DNA from 4 places in the Dinoroseobacter shibae DFL 12 genome. Region 3 is predicted to be linked to each of the others. Evidence: riboswitches for the same ligand, from Rfam matches in the RefSeq annotation. Region 3 holds a riboswitch; each other region holds the start of a gene.
The links. Region 3 has a riboswitch for thiamine pyrophosphate ahead of thiC (phosphomethylpyrimidine synthase ThiC). Riboswitches for the same ligand answer to the same signal wherever they lie in the genome.
Positions count from the first base shown of each region.

Region 1 (3,087 bases), on a different replicon from region 3:
GGCCCAAGGATGTATCATGACCAAAACCCGCGTCGGTTATGCCCGCTGCTCGACCGACAAACAGGATCTCGCAGCGCAACGGACAGCGCTCCTCGCTCTCGATGTCGCGGAAGACCGGATCTACACCGATCACGGCCTGACCGGCACGAACCGGGAGCGGCCAGGTCTGGCCCAGGCACTCGCAGCAGTCCGCGAAGGGGACACGCTTGTCGTGCCGAAACTGGACCGGCTGGCGCGGTCGGTTCCCGACGCCCGGGCTATCGCTGATGAACTGGAAAAGCGCGGGGTGAAACTGGCATTGGGCGCATCGGTCCATGACCCGACCGATCCGATGGGTAAGATGTTCTTCAACATCCTCGCCACATTTGCCGAATTCGAGGCTGATCTGATCAGGATGCGCACCAAGGAAGGTATGGCCATCGCCCGCGCCAAGGGACGACTGAAGGGCAAAAAGCCAAAACTATCGGATCGTCGTCAGGCAGAATTGCGCCGCATGTATGACACGGGTGACTACTCGATCAGCGATCTGGCAGAGCTGTTCGACGTATCGAGGCCCACCGTCTATCGGGTCTTGCAGCGGACACCGAGCGCCGATGCGTCTTCGGCTGCGGTATAGCTGCCGATCGCTGCGCTGCACATGAACTCACACAACGCGGGACTTTTTTGCCGTTCGCTGCAGGCGCACCAATGTCTGGTTCAGCAAACCGTTCAACAAATGGTGGTTTTTGAACGAGCTGTGCTGCTTCACTTCCGGTAAAAGTGAGCGGCTACCATATTGATATTGAATCACACCCTTACGGATGACATTAATTTCTGGCTACATTTAAACCCCCTGAGGCCTGATAAAACTGGTCCGTCAGACCGCCACGGGAACAGCAGTTGACAAAGCCCCCCTTGGCGCACAACGTAGTCCTTTCTCACCCGGGGGGTCCCGACAAGGGGCTGAGAAACTGATGGTGCGGCAACGCATAGCGCAGTGACCCGACGAACCTGATCCAGTTCATACTGGCGTAGGGATGGTGTTCGGCTGTGCGGCATTGCCCTGCCTGTTTTTTACAGGCGTTTATCGCGTGGCTATTCTCCATTCAGTACGGCGGAGCTGGATCTCATTGCTATGAGCACGGAGATACTGACTCATGAAAGATCTGACACCAACCGTTACTACTGGACCCTTACCGGCATCCCGGCGCGTTTATCAGCCCGGAACGCTGCATCCCCAAATTCGCGTCCCTATGCGCGAGATTGATCTTCACCCTTCGGCTGGCGAACCGCCGGTTACGGTCTATGACAGCTCTGGCCCCTATACTGATCCCAGCGCTAAAATCGCTATCAACGGTGGCCTGCCGCGCCTGCGGGCAGACTGGATCGCCGCACGCAACGATATCGAGCTTTATGAGGGTCGCCATGTGCGTCCCGAGGATAATGGCTTTGCTGAGGGTGCCCGGCTGGTGCCCGAATTCCCGGTCCGCCACAAGCCGTTGCAAGCCAAGGCAGGACGCGCGGTCACGCAGATGGCCTATGCCCGCGCCGGGATTATAACACCCGAGATGGAATTTGTCGCCATCCGCGAGAACCTTGGCCGTAAGGCCGCGAAAGAGGCTCTGGTACGTGACGGCCAGGATTGGGGCGCGGCCATCCCCGATTTTGTGACTCCCGATTTCGTGCGCGAAGAAGTCGCCAGGGGCCGTGCGATCATCCCCGCCAATATCAACCACCCCGAGGCCGAGCCGATGGGGATCGGGCGTAATTTTCTGGTCAAGATTAACGCGAATATCGGTAACTCCGCCGTCACCTCCTCGATGGAGGAAGAGGTGGAAAAGATGGTCTGGGCCACACGTTGGGGCGCGGATACGGTGATGGACTTGTCTACGGGCCGCAATATTCACAACATCCGCGACTGGATCATCCGCAATTCTGCCGTACCCATCGGCACCGTTCCGCTTTATCAGGCGCTGGAAAAGGTCGAGGGTATCGCCGAAGACCTAAGCTGGGAGGTGTACCGCGATACGCTGATCGAACAGGCTGAACAGGGGGTGGATTACTTCACCATTCATGCTGGCGTGCGGCTGCATATGATCCCGATGACGATAAAGCGGGTGACCGGGATTGTATCGCGCGGCGGCTCGATCATGGCGAAATGGTGCCTGCATCATCACCGCGAAAGTTTCCTTTACGAGCACTTCGCTGAGATCTGCGAAATTGCCCGGGCATATGACGTCAGCTTCTCTTTGGGGGATGGGTTGCGTCCCGGCTCTATCGCGGACGCCAATGATGAGGCGCAATTCGCCGAACTGGAGACGTTGGGCGAACTGACGCAGATCGCATGGAAGCATGACTGTCAGGTGATGATCGAAGGACCGGGCCATGTAGCCATGCACAAAATCAAGGAGAATATGGACAAGCAGCTGGAGGTCTGCGGCGAGGCGCCGTTTTATACGCTCGGGCCGCTTACCACGGATATCGCACCGGGATATGACCACATTACCAGCGGTATTGGTGCGGCGATGATAGGCTGGTTCGGCACGGCGATGCTTTGCTATGTCACTCCCAAAGAGCATCTAGGTCTGCCTAACCGTGACGATGTGAAGATCGGTGTCATCACCTACAAGATTGCGGCTCATGCTGCCGATCTGGCCAAGGGGCATCCGGGAGCGCAGATCCGAGATGACGCGTTGTCACGCGCGCGGTTCGAGTTCCGCTGGGAGGATCAGTTCAACCTCTCGCTTGATCCCGAAACCGCGCGCTCGATGCATGACGAAACCTTGCCGAAAGAGGCGCATAAGGTCGCGCATTTCTGCTCCATGTGCGGACCGAAGTTCTGCTCGATGCGGATCAGCCACGATATCCGCGCCGAGGCGCAGAAGGACGGCATGGCGAAAATGGCCGAGAAGTTCCGCAAAGGCGGTGATCTTTATGTTCCTCTTGATAAGGTAAAGGAAATATAAGGGGTGACAGGTTCGCCGGAAGCGTAATATCGGAAAGACCTGTCACCAATATGCGGCTGGCGCAGCGCATCCCCAGCCAGATTGTCATGCACGTCGCCGCCAGCGTCCTGTTGGCGGCGAATTATATAGAGGTGATGCACCG
Region 1 covers NC_009958.1:13,769-16,855, reverse strand. Annotated here, with positions in the region: gene DSHI_RS20525 (recombinase family protein) at 17-616, shown strand; TPP riboswitch at 913-1,035, shown strand; gene thiC (phosphomethylpyrimidine synthase ThiC) at 1,137-2,945, shown strand; gene DSHI_RS22470 (hypothetical protein) at 2,996-3,087, shown strand, end outside.
Region 1: another riboswitch for thiamine pyrophosphate. It lies ahead of thiC (phosphomethylpyrimidine synthase ThiC); the one in region 3 lies ahead of thiC (phosphomethylpyrimidine synthase ThiC).

Region 2 (3,087 bases), on a different replicon from region 3:
CACGGCCGTCGCGACGCTGCCGGAATGGCCGAGCTCGGTCAGCAGGTCCGCGAGGGTCGCGGCCTCGGTCGTGCGGGTCTCGCCGTTAATGATGAGCTGCATGGGGGGTCTCCGTCGGGGCGGGGCCGAGCAGGGCGTCGGCGGTTTCGCGGGCGAGCGCCGGGGCCATCAGGTAGCCGTGGCGGTAGAGCCCGTTCACATGGGTGACATCGCCTTGCCGCGTGACGCGGGGCAGGTTGTCGGGGAAGGCCGGGCGCAGGTCGGTGCCGATCTCGAGGATCTCGGCCTCTGCGAAGGCGGGGTTGAGCGCGTAGGCCGCGCTGAGCAGCTCCAGCATGGCCCGGGCGGAGATGCGGCCGCGATCCTCGGCCTCCACCATGGTGGCGCCGAGCATGTAGACCCCGTCCCCGCGCGGCACGATGTAGAGCGGGATGCGCGGGTGCAGCAGGCGTATGGGCCGGGTGAGGCGGATGTCGGGGGCACGCAGCACCAGCATCTCGCCCTTCACGCCGCGCAGCCCGGGCAAGGTGGTGCGGGCGGCGAGGCCGGTGCAATTGACGACGCGGGCCTCGGCGGGGGCCGGGCCGGGGCGGATCGGGATGCCTTGGGCGGCGAGCGCGTCGGCGAGGTCTTGCAGGGCGCGGCGGGGGTCGAGATGGGCCTCGCCTTCGAAAAACAGGCCTGCGGGGAAGCGCGCGCCGAGATCGGGTTCCAGCGTGGCGATCTCGTCGGCGGTGACCGGGCGGTGGCCATGGGTGCGGCGGGCGAAGCGGTCGAGGTCGCGCCGGTCGCGGGGCGCCGCCACCACCAGCGTGCCGCGGCGGGTGACGGTTGTGCGCACGCCCCACCAGTCGAGCGCCTCCTGCCCGTGGATCAGCACCGGCTCCTCGGCGTTCTCGTATTCGCACCAGGGCGCCAGCATCCCCCCCGCCCACCAGGAGCAGTGATGCGCGCCGGGCGGGCCAGCGGGGTCGTGCAGAGTGACCTGCGCGCCGCGGGCGGCCAGTTCGGTCGCGACGCAGAGGCCCGCGATGCCCGCGCCGAGGATGGCGATGGGGGTCATGGCCAGACCTCGTGAAAATGGTGAACCGGGCCGTGGCCCGTCCCGATATCGAGCCGGTCGGCGGCGGCGATGGCCCCTTGCAGGTAGCCATGGGCAGCGGTGATCGCGCCGCGCAGGTCCGCGCCCTTGGCCAGTTCGGCGGCGATGGCGGCCGAGAGGGTGCAGCCGGTGCCGTGGGTGTTGCGGGTGGCGATGCGCGAGGCCTCGAGCCGCAGGGGCGCATCCTCGCCATCCACCAGCAGGTCAACGCATGTGGCGCCGCGCCCGTGGCCGCCCTTCATCAGCACTGCGCCCGCGCCCATGGTGCGCAGGGCCTGGCCGGCGGCGGCCATGGCGGCGGGGTCGTCATCCTCGTCCCCGCCCAGCAGGCGCGCGGCCTCGGGCAGGTTGGGGGTCAGCAGGGTCGCGCGGGGCAGCAGATGGGTCGCCAGCGCTTCTTCGGCCTCCGCCGCCAGCAGCGCGTCGCCGGATTTCGCCACCATCACCGGGTCGAGCACGACGGGGCCCTTGAACCCCGCCAGACCCTCGGCCACGGCGGCGATCACCTCGGGCGTGCCCAGCATCCCAATCTTGACCGCGTCCACGGCGATGTCCTCGAACACGGCCGCCATCTGGGCGCGGATCATCGGGAGGGAGACGCCCTCGACCATCGTGACGGCGCGGGTGTTCTGGGCGGTGAGCGCGGTGATCACGCTGGTTGCGTAGACCCCGCGCGCGGAAAACGCCTTGAGGTCGGCCTGTATCCCGGCGCCGCCGCCGGAATCCGAGCCTGCAATCGTCAATGCGGTCGCCATGTCGCGCCTCTCGTCAGGCGGGCGGTCTCGGTTCGGGGACAGGGCAGGGGCAAAAGAGAGATTGCCACGATGACCGTTCCCTACGCCGGTATTGCCCGGATCAGGTTCCATGGGTCGGCACAGTGCGCCTCTCAGCCCTGAATCGGGCACCCCAACGGTTGTTGACGCAGAGGTAGGGCGGAAATCACGAAGGTGCAAGCCCGATCTCCCTGTGCAGGTGCCGCACTTGTGCTACCTGTGCATCCCGTCCTGACCCGAAAGACCTCTTCCCATGACCTTGTGTTCCTTGCTCCGCCCTCTGTATTTCATGCTCGCCCTCATGGTTCTGCCGACCGTTCCGCCTCTGTTTGCGCAGGAGCGTCCTGCCGCCGTGGTGACCGAGACCGTCGAGGAGCGCGCGCTTGCCGAGACGTTGCCGGTCTTCGGGCAGGTCGTGGCCTCGCGCGACAGTGCTGTGGCGTCCCGGACGGCCGGGATCGTGGACGAGGTCGCGGTGCTGGTGGGCGACCGGGTGGCCGAGGGGGCGACCCTTGCGGTGCTCGATACCGAGCTGGCGCAGATCGAGCTGGAGCAAGCGCTGGCCGACATCGCCGAGGCCCGGGCCGGGATCGCCGTGGCCGAAGCACAGCTCGGCCGCGCCGAGGATGCCCGTGACCGCGTGGAAGGGTTGCGCAACACCGCATCGTTCAGCTCGGCGCGGTTTGACGACGCCATGAGCGATCTGGCGGCGGCCACGGGAGAGCTGAACCAGGCCCGCGCGCGGCTTCTCAATGCCGAGGCCGCCGAGCAACGGGCGCGCTACACCCTGGACCGCGCGCGGATCACGGCCCCTTTCGCGGGGGTGGTCCTGTCGGTGGCGGCCGATCCCGGGCAGTTTATCTCGGTCGGAGATCCGATCGCGCGCATCATTGATATCAATGCGTTGGAGATCGAAGCTCAAGTTCCGTCTCAATTCGCGCCCGCCATTCCCCCGGGGGTGACCGTCAAGGGAGTGAGCGAGGCGGGGCAACAGCTCGACCTGCAGATCCGCGCGATCCTGCCGACCGAGAGCGTCTCGACCCGGACACGGCCCGTGCGGTTGTCGGGGGACCTTGACGCGCTGGGTGCGACCCTGGCCGTGGGTCAGTCGATCACGCTGCAAGTGCCCGTGAGCGCGCCGCGCGCAGCCCTTGCCGTGCCGAAGGATGCGCTGGTGCAGGGCGCGCAGGGCTGGACCGTCTTCGTCGATGC
Region 2 covers NC_009952.1:935,728-938,814, forward strand. Annotated here, with positions in the region: gene thiS (sulfur carrier protein ThiS) at 1-102, opposite strand, end outside; gene DSHI_RS04675 (FAD-dependent oxidoreductase) at 86-1,063, opposite strand; gene thiD (bifunctional hydroxymethylpyrimidine kinase/phosphomethylpyrimidine kinase) at 1,060-1,857, opposite strand; TPP riboswitch at 1,918-2,021, opposite strand; gene DSHI_RS04685 (efflux RND transporter periplasmic adaptor subunit) at 2,144-3,087, shown strand, end outside.
Region 2: another riboswitch for thiamine pyrophosphate. It lies ahead of thiD (bifunctional hydroxymethylpyrimidine kinase/phosphomethylpyrimidine kinase); the one in region 3 lies ahead of thiC (phosphomethylpyrimidine synthase ThiC).

Region 3 (3,087 bases):
TGGGGATGCGCTGCGCCAGCCGCATATTGGTGACAGGTCTTTCCGATATTACGCTTCCGGCGAACCTGTCACCCCTTATATTTCCTTTACCTTATCAAGAGGAACATAAAGATCACCGCCTTTGCGGAACTTCTCGGCCATTTTCGCCATGCCGTCCTTCTGCGCCTCGGCGCGGATATCGTGGCTGATCCGCATCGAGCAGAACTTCGGTCCGCACATGGAGCAGAAATGCGCGACCTTATGCGCCTCTTTCGGCAAGGTTTCGTCATGCATCGAGCGCGCGGTTTCGGGATCAAGCGAGAGGTTGAACTGATCCTCCCAGCGGAACTCGAACCGCGCGCGTGACAACGCGTCATCTCGGATCTGCGCTCCCGGATGCCCCTTGGCCAGATCGGCAGCATGAGCCGCAATCTTGTAGGTGATGACACCGATCTTCACATCGTCACGGTTAGGCAGACCTAGATGCTCTTTGGGAGTGACATAGCAAAGCATCGCCGTGCCGAACCAGCCTATCATCGCCGCACCAATACCGCTGGTAATGTGGTCATATCCCGGTGCGATATCCGTGGTAAGCGGCCCGAGCGTATAAAACGGCGCCTCGCCGCAGACCTCCAGCTGCTTGTCCATATTCTCCTTGATTTTGTGCATGGCTACATGGCCCGGTCCTTCGATCATCACCTGACAGTCATGCTTCCATGCGATCTGCGTCAGTTCGCCCAACGTCTCCAGTTCGGCGAATTGCGCCTCATCATTGGCGTCCGCGATAGAGCCGGGACGCAACCCATCCCCCAAAGAGAAGCTGACGTCATATGCCCGGGCAATTTCGCAGATCTCAGCGAAGTGCTCGTAAAGGAAACTTTCGCGGTGATGATGCAGGCACCATTTCGCCATGATCGAGCCGCCGCGCGATACAATCCCGGTCACCCGCTTTATCGTCATCGGGATCATATGCAGCCGCACGCCAGCATGAATGGTGAAGTAATCCACCCCCTGTTCAGCCTGTTCGATCAGCGTATCGCGGTACACCTCCCAGCTTAGGTCTTCGGCGATACCCTCGACCTTTTCCAGCGCCTGATAAAGCGGAACGGTGCCGATGGGTACGGCAGAATTGCGGATGATCCAGTCGCGGATGTTGTGAATATTGCGGCCCGTAGACAAGTCCATCACCGTATCCGCGCCCCAACGTGTGGCCCAGACCATCTTTTCCACCTCTTCCTCCATCGAGGAGGTGACGGCGGAGTTACCGATATTCGCGTTAATCTTGACCAGAAAATTACGCCCGATCCCCATCGGCTCGGCCTCGGGGTGGTTGATATTGGCGGGGATGATCGCACGGCCCCTGGCGACTTCTTCGCGCACGAAATCGGGAGTCACAAAATCGGGGATGGCCGCGCCCCAATCCTGGCCGTCACGTACCAGAGCCTCTTTCGCGGCCTTACGGCCAAGGTTCTCGCGGATGGCGACAAATTCCATCTCGGGTGTTATAATCCCGGCGCGGGCATAGGCCATCTGCGTGACCGCGCGTCCTGCCTTGGCTTGCAACGGCTTGTGGCGGACCGGGAATTCGGGCACCAGCCGGGCACCCTCAGCAAAGCCATTATCCTCGGGACGCACATGGCGACCCTCATAAAGCTCGATATCGTTGCGTGCGGCGATCCAGTCTGCCCGCAGGCGCGGCAGGCCACCGTTGATAGCGATTTTAGCGCTGGGATCAGTATAGGGGCCAGAGCTGTCATAGACCGTAACCGGCGGTTCGCCAGCCGAAGGGTGAAGATCAATCTCGCGCATAGGGACGCGAATTTGGGGATGCAGCGTTCCGGGCTGATAAACGCGCCGGGATGCCGGTAAGGGTCCAGTAGTAACGGTTGGTGTCAGATCTTTCATGAGTCAGTATCTCCGTGCTCATAGCAATGAGATCCAGCTCCGCCGTACTGAATGGAGAATAGCCACGCGATAAACGCCTGTAAAAAACAGGCAGGGCAATGCCGCACAGCCGAACACCATCCCTACGCCAGTATGAACTGGATCAGGTTCGTCGGGTCACTGCGCTATGCGTTGCCGCACCATCAGTTTCTCAGCCCCTTGTCGGGACCCCCCGGGTGAGAAAGGACTACGTTGTGCGCCAAGGGGGGCTTTGTCAACTGCTGTTCCCGTGGCGGTCTGACGGACCAGTTTTATCAGGCCTCAGGGGGTTTAAATGTAGCCAGAAATTAATGTCATCCGTAAGGGTGTGATTCAATATCAATATGGTAGCCGCTCACTTTTACCGGAAGTGAAGCAGCACAGCTCGTTCAAAAACCACCATTTGTTGAACGGTTTGCTGAACCAGACATTGGTGCGCCTGCAGCGAACGGCAAAAAAGTCCCGCGTTGTGTGAGTTCATGTGCAGCGCAGCGATCGGCAGCTATACCGCAGCCGAAGACGCATCGGCGCTCGGTGTCCGCTGCAAGACCCGATAGACGGTGGGCCTCGATACGTCGAACAGCTCTGCCAGATCGCTGATCGAGTAGTCACCCGTGTCATACATGCGGCGCAATTCTGCCTGACGACGATCCGATAGTTTTGGCTTTTTGCCCTTCAGTCGTCCCTTGGCGCGGGCGATGGCCATACCTTCCTTGGTGCGCATCCTGATCAGATCAGCCTCGAATTCGGCAAATGTGGCGAGGATGTTGAAGAACATCTTACCCATCGGATCGGTCGGGTCATGGACCGATGCGCCCAATGCCAGTTTCACCCCGCGCTTTTCCAGTTCATCAGCGATAGCCCGGGCGTCGGGAACCGACCGCGCCAGCCGGTCCAGTTTCGGCACGACAAGCGTGTCCCCTTCGCGGACTGCTGCGAGTGCCTGGGCCAGACCTGGCCGCTCCCGGTTCGTGCCGGTCAGGCCGTGATCGGTGTAGATCCGGTCTTCCGCGACATCGAGAGCGAGGAGCGCTGTCCGTTGCGCTGCGAGATCCTGTTTGTCGGTCGAGCAGCGGGCATAACCGACGCGGGTTTTGGTCATGATACATCCTTGGGCCAGAATTGGCCGAGCTTCGTCTTGATCGTGATCGTATGTAACGCAAAAGGCCCCTCCAATGATACTAT
Region 3 covers NC_009956.1:97,107-100,193, reverse strand. Annotated here, with positions in the region: gene DSHI_RS22440 (hypothetical protein) at 1-25, opposite strand, end outside; gene thiC (phosphomethylpyrimidine synthase ThiC) at 76-1,884, opposite strand; TPP riboswitch at 1,986-2,108, opposite strand; gene DSHI_RS19555 (recombinase family protein) at 2,405-3,004, opposite strand.

Region 4 (3,087 bases), on a different replicon from region 3:
ACCCCTTATATTTCCTTTACCTTATCAAGAGGAACATAAAGATCACCGCCTTTGCGGAACTTCTCGGCCATTTTCGCCATGCCGTCCTTCTGCGCCTCGGCGCGGATATCGTGGCTGATCCGCATCGAGCAGAACTTCGGTCCGCACATGGAGCAGAAATGCGCGACCTTATGCGCCTCTTTCGGCAAGGTTTCGTCATGCATCGAGCGCGCGGTTTCGGGATCAAGCGAGAGGTTGAACTGATCCTCCCAGCGGAACTCGAACCGCGCGCGTGACAACGCGTCATCTCGGATCTGCGCTCCCGGATGCCCCTTGGCCAGATCGGCAGCATGAGCCGCAATCTTGTAGGTGATGACACCGATCTTCACATCGTCACGGTTAGGCAGACCTAGATGCTCTTTGGGAGTGACATAGCAAAGCATCGCCGTGCCGAACCAGCCTATCATCGCCGCACCAATACCGCTGGTAATGTGGTCATATCCCGGTGCGATATCCGTGGTAAGCGGCCCGAGCGTATAAAACGGCGCCTCGCCGCAGACCTCCAGCTGCTTGTCCATATTCTCCTTGATTTTGTGCATGGCTACATGGCCCGGTCCTTCGATCATCACCTGACAGTCATGCTTCCATGCGATCTGCGTCAGTTCGCCCAACGTCTCCAGTTCGGCGAATTGCGCCTCATCATTGGCGTCCGCGATAGAGCCGGGACGCAACCCATCCCCCAAAGAGAAGCTGACGTCATATGCCCGGGCAATTTCGCAGATCTCAGCGAAGTGCTCGTAAAGGAAACTTTCGCGGTGATGATGCAGGCACCATTTCGCCATGATCGAGCCGCCGCGCGATACAATCCCGGTCACCCGCTTTATCGTCATCGGGATCATATGCAGCCGCACGCCAGCATGAATGGTGAAGTAATCCACCCCCTGTTCAGCCTGTTCGATCAGCGTATCGCGGTACACCTCCCAGCTTAGGTCTTCGGCGATACCCTCGACCTTTTCCAGCGCCTGATAAAGCGGAACGGTGCCGATGGGTACGGCAGAATTGCGGATGATCCAGTCGCGGATGTTGTGAATATTGCGGCCCGTAGACAAGTCCATCACCGTATCCGCGCCCCAACGTGTGGCCCAGACCATCTTTTCCACCTCTTCCTCCATCGAGGAGGTGACGGCGGAGTTACCGATATTCGCGTTAATCTTGACCAGAAAATTACGCCCGATCCCCATCGGCTCGGCCTCGGGGTGGTTGATATTGGCGGGGATGATCGCACGGCCCCTGGCGACTTCTTCGCGCACGAAATCGGGAGTCACAAAATCGGGGATGGCCGCGCCCCAATCCTGGCCGTCACGTACCAGAGCCTCTTTCGCGGCCTTACGGCCAAGGTTCTCGCGGATGGCGACAAATTCCATCTCGGGTGTTATAATCCCGGCGCGGGCATAGGCCATCTGCGTGACCGCGCGTCCTGCCTTGGCTTGCAACGGCTTGTGGCGGACCGGGAATTCGGGCACCAGCCGGGCACCCTCAGCAAAGCCATTATCCTCGGGACGCACATGGCGACCCTCATAAAGCTCGATATCGTTGCGTGCGGCGATCCAGTCTGCCCGCAGGCGCGGCAGGCCACCGTTGATAGCGATTTTAGCGCTGGGATCAGTATAGGGGCCAGAGCTGTCATAGACCGTAACCGGCGGTTCGCCAGCCGAAGGGTGAAGATCAATCTCGCGCATAGGGACGCGAATTTGGGGATGCAGCGTTCCGGGCTGATAAACGCGCCGGGATGCCGGTAAGGGTCCAGTAGTAACGGTTGGTGTCAGATCTTTCATGAGTCAGTATCTCCGTGCTCATAGCAATGAGATCCAGCTCCGCCGTACTGAATGGAGAATAGCCACGCGATAAACGCCTGTAAAAAACAGGCAGGGCAATGCCGCACAGCCGAACACCATCCCTACGCCAGTATGAACTGGATCAGGTTCGTCGGGTCACTGCGCTATGCGTTGCCGCACCATCAGTTTCTCAGCCCCTTGTCGGGACCCCCCGGGTGAGAAAGGACTACGTTGTGCGCCAAGGGGGGCTTTGTCAACTGCTGTTCCCGTGGCGGTCTGACGGACCAGTTTTATCAGGCCTCAGGGGGTTTAAATGTAGCCAGAAATTAATGTCATCCGTAAGGGTGTGATTCAATATCAATATGGTAGCCGCTCACTTTTACCGGAAGTGAAGCAGCACAGCTCGTTCAAAAACCACCATTTGTTGAACGGTTTGCTGAACCAGACATTGGTGCGCCTGCAGCGAACGGCAAAAAAGTCCCGCGTTGTGTGAGTTCATGTGCAGCGCAGCGATCGGCAGCTATACCGCAGCCGAAGACGCATCGGCGCTCGGTGTCCGCTGCAAGACCCGATAGACGGTGGGCCTCGATACGTCGAACAGCTCTGCCAGATCGCTGATCGAGTAGTCACCCGTGTCATACATGCGGCGCAATTCTGCCTGACGACGATCCGATAGTTTTGGCTTTTTGCCCTTCAGTCGTCCCTTGGCGCGGGCGATGGCCATACCTTCCTTGGTGCGCATCCTGATCAGATCAGCCTCGAATTCGGCAAATGTGGCGAGGATGTTGAAGAACATCTTACCCATCGGATCGGTCGGGTCATGGACCGATGCGCCCAATGCCAGTTTCACCCCGCGCTTTTCCAGTTCATCAGCGATAGCCCGGGCGTCGGGAACCGACCGCGCCAGCCGGTCCAGTTTCGGCACGACAAGCGTGTCCCCTTCGCGGACTGCTGCGAGTGCCTGGGCCAGACCTGGCCGCTCCCGGTTCGTGCCGGTCAGGCCGTGATCGGTGTAGATCCGGTCTTCCGCGACATCGAGAGCGAGGAGCGCTGTCCGTTGCGCTGCGAGATCCTGTTTGTCGGTCGAGCAGCGGGCATAACCGACGCGGGTTTTGGTCATGATACATCCTTGGGCCAGAATTGGCCGAGCTTCGTCTTGATCGTGATCGTATGTAACGCAAAAGGCCCCTCCAATGATACTATAACCGGACCAGTCAAATGAGAATCGTTTTCCGTTGCAAACACTGGGAGCAGTTCGTTGATAATCCGGCGT
Region 4 covers NC_009955.1:83,319-86,405, reverse strand. Annotated here, with positions in the region: gene thiC (phosphomethylpyrimidine synthase ThiC) at 6-1,814, opposite strand; TPP riboswitch at 1,916-2,038, opposite strand; gene DSHI_RS18595 (recombinase family protein) at 2,335-2,934, opposite strand.
Region 4: another riboswitch for thiamine pyrophosphate. It lies ahead of thiC (phosphomethylpyrimidine synthase ThiC); the one in region 3 lies ahead of thiC (phosphomethylpyrimidine synthase ThiC).